DNA from 2 places in the Sphingobium sp. WCS2017Hpa-17 genome. Region 1 is predicted to be linked to the other one. Evidence: riboswitches for the same ligand, from Rfam matches in the RefSeq annotation. Region 1 holds a riboswitch; the other holds the start of a gene.

What was found. A riboswitch is a leader RNA that binds a small molecule or an ion and turns the genes downstream of it on or off. The one in region 1 is predicted to bind thiamine pyrophosphate.
Region 2: it holds a riboswitch for thiamine pyrophosphate, as region 1 does, so the genes downstream of both, RQH62_RS21750 (TonB-dependent receptor domain-containing protein) here and RQH62_RS20945 (DUF2065 domain-containing protein) in region 1, are expected to answer to the same signal.

What each region holds. Positions count from the first base shown of each region.
Region 1 covers NZ_JAVTIV010000022.1:993-5,187, forward strand. The annotation lists gene RQH62_RS20935 (prolyl oligopeptidase family serine peptidase) at 1-1,576, opposite strand, end outside; gene RQH62_RS20940 (hypothetical protein) at 1,573-1,857, opposite strand; TPP riboswitch at 1,896-2,006, shown strand; gene RQH62_RS20945 (DUF2065 domain-containing protein) at 2,062-2,469, shown strand; gene thiC (phosphomethylpyrimidine synthase ThiC) at 2,481-4,195, shown strand, end outside.
Region 2 covers NZ_JAVTIV010000025.1:24,627-28,821, reverse strand. The annotation lists gene RQH62_RS21755 (phosphotransferase) at 1-29, opposite strand, end outside; gene RQH62_RS21750 (TonB-dependent receptor domain-containing protein) at 33-2,327, opposite strand; TPP riboswitch at 2,362-2,472, opposite strand; gene RQH62_RS21745 (lysozyme inhibitor LprI family protein) at 2,619-3,020, shown strand; gene RQH62_RS21740 (hypothetical protein) at 3,022-3,564, shown strand; gene RQH62_RS21735 (DUF3772 domain-containing protein) at 3,568-4,195, opposite strand, start outside.

The DNA.
Region 1 (4,195 bases):
TCTTCAGGCCCGCCTCATGCCAGGCCGGGCCGAACTCGCCGCCGCCGCGGATATTAGCCAGCACGAAGCTGTTGCCCCGCTCCAGCCACAGCTTGCCGGTAATCGCGGCATAGCTGGGCGTCATCGGCACCTCGAAACCGCCATAGGCGGTCATGATCGTCGGAGTGCTGCCATCGGGTTTCATGTCCTTGCGATGGACGATGAAATAGGGGATTTTCGTGCCGTCGGTCGATGTCGCTTCATGTTGATCGACCACCAGTCCGGACGCATCGAAGCGCGCGGGCATCGCCTTCACCTGGCGTGGGGCAGGATTGGCGGCGTCGATCGCCCACAGCGTCGTCGGCGCCAGGAAGCCCGCGACCGCCAGATAGGCGGCATCACTCTTGTCGGTGGCGCTGGCAATGGAGATGGTCGCGTTGTCGGGCAGGGTGACCGGGGTGGCTGTCCACTTGTCCTTTTCCGGCGTCAGGACCAGCACCCGCCCGCGCACATTGTCGTTGATCGCCAGGATCACCCGACTCTTCGTCGCCGTCACGCCGTCAATGGATTGGCGCGCATTGGGCGCGAACAGGATCTGAGGGGCCAGTGTGGCACCTGATTCCAAGGCCTTTAACGGCACCGCCGCCAGCGATCCCGCCGGCACGGTGACGCCGCCGCTTTTCCATGTTTCGCTGGTCTGGATCAGCACCTGTCCCTGCACCATGCCCAGCAACTGGCTTTTGGCGGGCAGAGGGAGCTTCTTCACCCCTTCGCCCGTGACGAGATAGGTTTCGTTGCCGAAGAAGGTGACGCCACGATAAAGGAAGGCGGCGCGATTGCCCGATCCGTCGGACAGCAGCATGGGGAAGGTGCCGACCTGATCGCTGGCCGCGCCCCGATAGATTTCCCGTGCCGCCGACAAGGGCTGCCTGCGTTGTACCAGCTTCACCACGAAGGGATAGCCCGACTTGGTCATGCTGCCTTCGCCCCAGTCGCGGGCCAGCAGCAGAGAGTCCTTGTCCAGCCACGCTTCATTCTGCTTGGAGGTGGGAATATCGAAACCGCCCTGCACGAACGCGCCCGACACCAGGTCGAATTCGCGCAGCGTCACCGCATCCTCGCCGCCGTCCGACAGGTTGATCAGCGCCAGCCGCTCCTCGGGATCGAGGATGGTCGCACCCTTCCACACCCATTTCTTGCTGTCCGCCTTCGACAGGGCGTCCAGATCCAGCACCGTCGTCCAGTGCGGCGCATCGGTCGCATAGTCGGCTTCGGTCGTGTAGCGCCAGATACCCTGCGGATGATCGGCATCGCGCCAGAAATTATAGACGCGGCCGTGGATCAGCATCGGCATGGCGATCCGGTCCTTGGCCGATGCGATGGCGAGCGCGTCCCGGTAATAGCCGGCATAGCGCGGATCATTCTGAAAGGCGGCGAGGGTCGCCTTGTTTTCCGCTTCGACCCACTGCATCGCGCGCGGGCCGGTCCAGTCCTCCAGCCAGATGAAGGGATCATCCGCCGGGGCGGGAGCGGGGGCAGGGGGCGCACCGGCCCCGGTCAGCATCGCGGCAGTCACCAGCAACATCATCCTTTTCATGGGCTATTTCCCCTTTGCGGCATTATCCGCCCCCGCCGATATCGCCGCCGCAACAGCGCGCCCGCGACCAGCAAAGGTAACGCCGCCAGCATCAACAGGCTCCCGATCAGACTGGGCGACCAGCCCCAAAGGCTATGCAGCCCAAAGGCGGCGGGCGCCATGACCAGCAGGAAACCCAGCGTCAGCAGCCACAGCCCCCAGCGGCGCGGCCGTACCGCGACCATGCGCATTTCATGACGCCAGGCCTTGGTCGAAAGATCGGGGGGCGGGGTATCGAACATAAGCTGCTGGACCTTGTGCCGTTTCGCCCCTATCCTGTCCAGCATCCCCGGGGGACCGCACACAGGCGGTTGAGAGGTGGCTGATGTGGCCACGACCCGTTGAACCTGATCCGGCTGACACCGGCGTAGGGAGGGAACGGCTTGTGTAATCTGCAAACCGCGTCCGCCCTGCGTCTTTGAAAAGAGACGAAAGAGAGGCGGCCCATGGATACGATTTCCGTTCTGACGCTGCGCCTGGCCGAGATTTTCGGCCTCTACATGATCGTCGTCGGCCTTGGCGGGCTGGCCAGCCCGTCGCGCTGGCGGGCGGTGATGGACGATCTCAACCGGTCGCCAGGACTGGTCGTGGCGCTGGGCTTCGCGGTCTTTGCGGTCGGCGGCACTTTGGTCCTGATCCACAGCATCTGGACCGACCCGCTTGCCATTATGGTCAGCCTGATCGGCTATGTCGCGCTGATCGAGGGCGCGACCCTGCTTGCGGTGCCCAGCCCGCTCATCCGCATCGGCCACTGGTCGACCGGCTTCATCCGCGTCTGGGCCAGCATCGTGCTCATCCTCGGCATCCTCCTTTTCCTCGCCGGCCTCACCGGCCGCGCCACCATCATCGTCTGAAAGGCAAATCCATGGCAGATGTCCCCGCCCGCACCGAGATGCCCGAAGCCGAAGGCTTCTTCGGCCGGCAGGCCGCAATGAACGTCACTACTGGTCCGATCCGTGGCTCGAAGAAGATTCATGTCGGCCCGCGCAAGGTCGCCATGCGCGAAATTCATCTGGAGCCGGGCAGCGGCGAGCCGCCGGTGCGCGTCTATGACACTTCGGGGCCGTACACGGATCCCGACGCGCGCATCGACATCATGGCGGGCCTCCAGCAGCTGCGTCGCGACTGGATAAGCGAGCGCGGCGATGTCGAGGACTATGACGCGCGCGCGATCAAGCCGGAGGATAATGGGCTCAAGGGGCCGGACCGGAGTGGCGGCGTCCAGCCTTTCCCGAACGTGGTGAAGCGCCCGCTGCGCGCCAAGCCTGGCGCCAATGTTAGCCAGATGCACTATGCCCGCCGCGGCATCATCACCCCGGAAATGGAATATGTCGCGGAGCGCGAGAATCTGGGCCGTGCCCGCCTGAAGGATTATGTCCGCGACGGCGAAAGCTGGGGCGCATCGATCCCCGATTATGTGACCCCCGAATTCGTCCGCGATGAAGTCGCCCGTGGCCGCGCCATCATCCCGTCGAACATCAACCATCCGGAATCGGAGCCGATGGCGATCGGCCGCAATTTCCTGGTGAAGATCAACGCCAATATCGGCAACAGCGCCGTCGCCTCCGACGTCGCAGCAGAAGTCGACAAGCTGGTCTGGTCGATCCGCTGGGGCGCGGACACGGTGATGGACCTGTCCACCGGCCGCAACATCCATGACACCCGCGAGTGGATCCTGCGCAATTCGCCGGTCCCGATCGGCACCGTTCCCATCTATCAGGCGCTCGAAAAGGTCGGCGGCATCGCCGAAGACCTGACATGGGACGTGTTCCGCGACACGCTGATCGAACAGGCCGAACAGGGTGTCGACTATTTCACCATCCATGCCGGCGTGCGCCTTGCCTATATCCCGATGGCGGCCAAGCGCGTCACCGGCATCGTCTCGCGTGGCGGTTCGATCATGGCGAAATGGTGCCTCGCCCATCATCGCGAAAGCTTCCTCTACGAGCATTTCGACGAGATCACCGAGATCATGAAGGCCTATGACATCGCCTATTCGCTGGGCGACGGCCTGCGTCCCGGCTCCATCGCCGACGCCAATGACGAGGCGCAGTTCAGCGAACTCTACACGCTGGGCGAACTGACCCACCGCGCCTGGAAACAGGATGTGCAGGTGATGATCGAAGGGCCGGGCCATGTGCCCATGCACAAGATCAAGGAGAATATGGAAAAGCAGCTGCAAGTCTGCGGCGAAGCGCCCTTCTACACGCTGGGGCCGCTCACCACCGACATCGCGCCGGGTTACGACCATATCACCAGCGGCATCGGCGCGGCGCAGATCGGCTGGTACGGCACGGCGATGCTCTGCTACGTCACGCCCAAGGAGCATCTTGGCCTGCCCGATCGCGACGATGTGAAGGTCGGCGTCGTCACCTACAAGCTCGCTGCCCACGCCGCCGACCTTGCCAAGGGACACCCGGCCGCGCAGGTCCGTGACGATGCGCTGAGCCGCGCCCGTTTCGAATTCCGCTGGCGCGACCAGTTCAACCTCTCGCTCGATCCCGACACGGCCGAACAATATCACGACCAGACCCTGCCGGCCGAAGGCGCCAAGAGCGCCCATTTCTGTTCCATGTGCGG
Region 2 (4,195 bases), on a different contig from region 1:
ATGCCATGCACGAGATGCCCGCCACTCATGGATCAGAAGGCCCGCGACAGTGTCGCCACGAAGGCGCGTCCGCTGCCGATATAATAACTGGGCGCCGATCCCGCGATCAGCGTGCCGTTGCGACCGATCGTATCGCGCGCATTGCTGCTGATCGCGTATACACCCGACAGGACGCGCGGGTTGGTGACGTTGATCGCATTGAGGCGCAGATCCATGGCGTTCGCGTCGATCAGCCCGGCCAGATGCACGCCGATCGCCAGGTCCAGCGTGGCATAGCCCTTGATGCTCTCGTCATTCATGAAAGTCGCATATTGGCGCCCGACATATTTAAGCGCGCTGCTGCCGAACAGGCGACCATCATCATAGGTGCTGCCAAGGCCGAACTGGAAGCGCGGGGCCGATACAGCCCGCTTGCCCTTCGTCGGCAACAGGTCGCCGCCCACCAGCAGATCATCGTCCAGCCGCGTGTGCAGATATTCGCCCGATGCATAGAGGCTGAATCCCTTGAACGGGCGATAGTCGATTTCACCATCCAGGCCATAGCTGGTCTGGCTGCCGCCATTGATGGTCGAATTGACCAGCGCGCCGCCGCTATTGACCACCGTCGCGACCTGACGATTGCGGAAATGATAGTGGAAGGCGGTCAGCGAGAAGGACAGGCTGGGCCCGATATAGCGATAGCCCAGCTCCTGCGCGACGCTATATTCATTCTTGAGCGCTTCCGTGCCCTGACTGACCAGTTCGCCGCCATAATAGCTGTTGTAGAGCGCAAACTCGTTGGGCGTACGGAAATTGGTGGTGATATTGGCGAACAATTGCTGCCGATCGTCCAGTTGATAATGGACCGCCGCGCGCGGCAGGGCGGCGAAGCTGTCGACATGCACCTTCGACTGCGGCCCCGGCAGATAGTTGCGGCCGTTGCGCAGCAGGCTGACGCCCTTGAACCCGACATCCATGGTCAGACGTGGCGTGATCGCGATGCTATCCGCCAGAAAGAAGCCCTTGGTCACGGTGACGGTGCGCTGGTTCTCATAAGCGAGCAGCCGCCCATCGGCGGTGCGGATCGCCTTGTCCTGATAGCCCCAGGCATCGACCGGCCGCCCGTTCGTGTCGATCGAGGTATAGCTTTGCGTCACGCGGTCGGTGCCATAGTCGAACCACAGGCCAACGGTGATGCTGTGCATGCCCGCCTGCAAGGTGAACTTGCTGACATCGCCGACGCGCCTTTGCTTGCCGGTCCAGTTGCCGAGCACGGTCGCGATGCCATCCACCGCACCTGGCAGCGCGATCGGCTGCGTCAGTTCCTCGGTGCCAAGGAAATTGCCGGTGGTCGCCAGTTGGGTGCCATAGGGCGAATTGCCATGTCCCATCTGGAGATAGGCGCTGCTGTCGAAGGTCAGGCTGTCGCTCAGCCGGATATGTACTGGCGCGGCGAAATAAAGGTTGCGGAACGGCGCGCGATAGAGGCGCCAATAGCTGGTATCGCCGTCCGTGTAGCGCTCCGTGAAGTTGAAGCCGCGGCCGCTCGCCTGCCAGTCCGCCATGGTGGGGCTGGGATAGGTGGAGGTGATGGCGTCATTATAGGAGACGGCCAGGCTGGCGCGATTGCCCTCGCCCCATTCGTGCAACAGCTTCGCGTCGATATGCTGGCGCTTGTCATAGCCCGCCCCGCGCCAGTTATCCGCGCGGTTGTTGGAATAGGAAATGAACGCCTTGAGGCCGCTGTTGCCGATCTCTCCGGTATCGAACCGCAGGAAGGCACGCCGCTGGTCGTAAGAACCGACCGACAGATTGACCAGCCCGCCCATGGCCGCCTTGGGATCGTTCAGCGTCAGTGACAATGTGCCGCCCGCCGCCGCCACGACCGGCGCGTCGATGTCGGCCGCGCCCTGCGCCAGCGCGATCTGCCGCACATTTTCGGCGTCGGCGAATTGCGAGGGATAGGCATAATAATAGCCGATATCATTCTGCGGCGCACCTTCCAGCAACACGCCGATCTGGTCCTGCCCCAGACCGCGCAGCGTCAGGCTGGAGGTAGTGGACAGGCCATAGGGGTCGCTAGACGACACATTCGCGCCCGGCAGCAGGTTGACCAGTTGGAAGGCATTGAGTGTCGGCGCCTGCTTGCTGATGAAGGCTTCGGCGATCGAACTGACCGCCTTGGGCGCGCTCTGGTCGGGCAGCAGGCCCTGCGGATCGGGATAGCCGGTGACCTCTATGGTCGCGCGATCCTGTTCATCACCCTCTGCCGCCAGCGCGGCGGGTGCCGCAAATAGCAGCGCGGTCGCCAGCGCAACCCGTCCAATAAAAGCCGTATCAATCGTCATCGTTTCACGTCCACTCCACGCGGAGGGACTGACGAACGCGCCGCCTTGCCCTCCCTACGCCGGTAATCAACCGGATCAGGTTCAGCGGGTCGTGGTCTGCGGACCACCTCTCAGCCGCGCATAAGCGGCCCCCCGGGGATGCGCCCCTCTAGAGCGTGGAATGCGACCTGAAAAGTCTTATTGATGCGGCATGGTTCGGCCCGTCCGATGAAATCGCTGCAAAGCGATGGATTTCCCTGCAATATCCGCGATATGCTACCTGTCTGGCTCCATGAAGGGGATGAACCGTCCATGCGCTTTCTCACCGGCCTGTCGATAGGCCTTGCCACTATCGGCGCCCCCACCCTGCCCATTTCGGCCGCGACTCCGGCGTCCAGTTGCGACAAGCCCGGCACCGGATTCGACAGCGTCTATTGCGAGCGCCAAGTCTTCATGCAGGCGGATACCGAGCTGAACAGCATCTACGCCAAATTGCGCACCCATCTGTCCACGGCCGATCGCCTGACCTTGCGAGACGGACAGCGCGCCTGGATTCGCCAGCGTGACCGCCAGTGCAGCCTGAACGAGGAAGGCGGCGTGCGCGTCAATATCGGTTGTGCCCGCGACCAGACGATCCAGCGCACCAACTGGCTGAACGATCGCCTGCGCGAATGTGTCAGTTCAGGCTGCCGTTCGAGCAAATTGGGCGAATAGCGTGCTCCGCCGCCTGGGGCTGGTCGTCAGCTTGCTGTCCCTGTCAGCCTGTTGGAGCGGCCTGCCATTCTTCACGCCGGCCGACGCCGTTCCGACGATCCCGGACGGCCTCTATCGCATGGCAGAGACGGATGCCGGCGCGACGGAGGGAGAAACCATCCGCATCAGCCGCCAGCCGGACAACAGCCTGCGCGTCGAGGGCGGGGATCATCCGATGCGCGCGCTGACGGTCCCACTCGACAGCAGCCGCCCGGACCTGTTCATCCTGCAATTGCAGAAGCTGAACCCGGCCGATGCCGACCGCGCGCCCAAGGCGATGTACATGCTGCTCGATATGACCGGGCACACGCCCCGGATCGGTATCCTGCCCTGCGACGGGGAAACGGGGGCGCTCGTCACCCGGCAGGGCGGATCCGTCGCGCGCGATCCGCAATCCGCGGCCAGTTGCACCTTCCCCAGCCGCGCGTTGCTGCATCAGCAGATGCGGGCTGTCGCCGGCCACCCGCTGCACGACCGGATCATCCTGATGAAGGTCAGCGACTGAGCCTCAATCCGGGCGGACCATATTAATCAGTTCCATGCGCTGGGGTACCGTGCCGATCTCGATTCCTTCCTCGCGGAAGCGACGCAGCAGAACGGTGAGGACATTGCTGCGAGCACCATAGGCGGCACGCGGGCTGGCGACATGGGCGAAGCTGTTGAAGAAGATGCGGCCGTCCGCGATAGAATCGATGAATACCGAATAGGCCGGCTCCGCCAGCACGGCCGGTTCGTCGGCATAGGTCGCCAGCACGATCGCCCGCACCTTGTCCGCATCTGTTTCGATCGGCACAGAAAACTGGATTTGCATCCGGCCTAGCGGACTCGCCAGCGTCTTATTGAGCACCGTCTTGGTGATGAGTTCGGAATTGGGCACGATCAGGGTCGAATGATCCGGCAACTGGATCTCGGTCGATCGCACGCTGATCCGCTTCACATCGCCCTCATCCTGGCCGACGCGGACCAGATCGCCGATTTTGATTGGTCGTTCGGCGAGCAGGATTAGCCCCGACACGAAATTCTGCGTGATCGCCTGAAGGCCAAAGCCGATGCCGACCGACAGCGCCGACAGCAGGATGGCGATGCGCTCGATCCCGATGCCGAGTGACGCCAGCCCCCAGATCACCGCCAGCGCA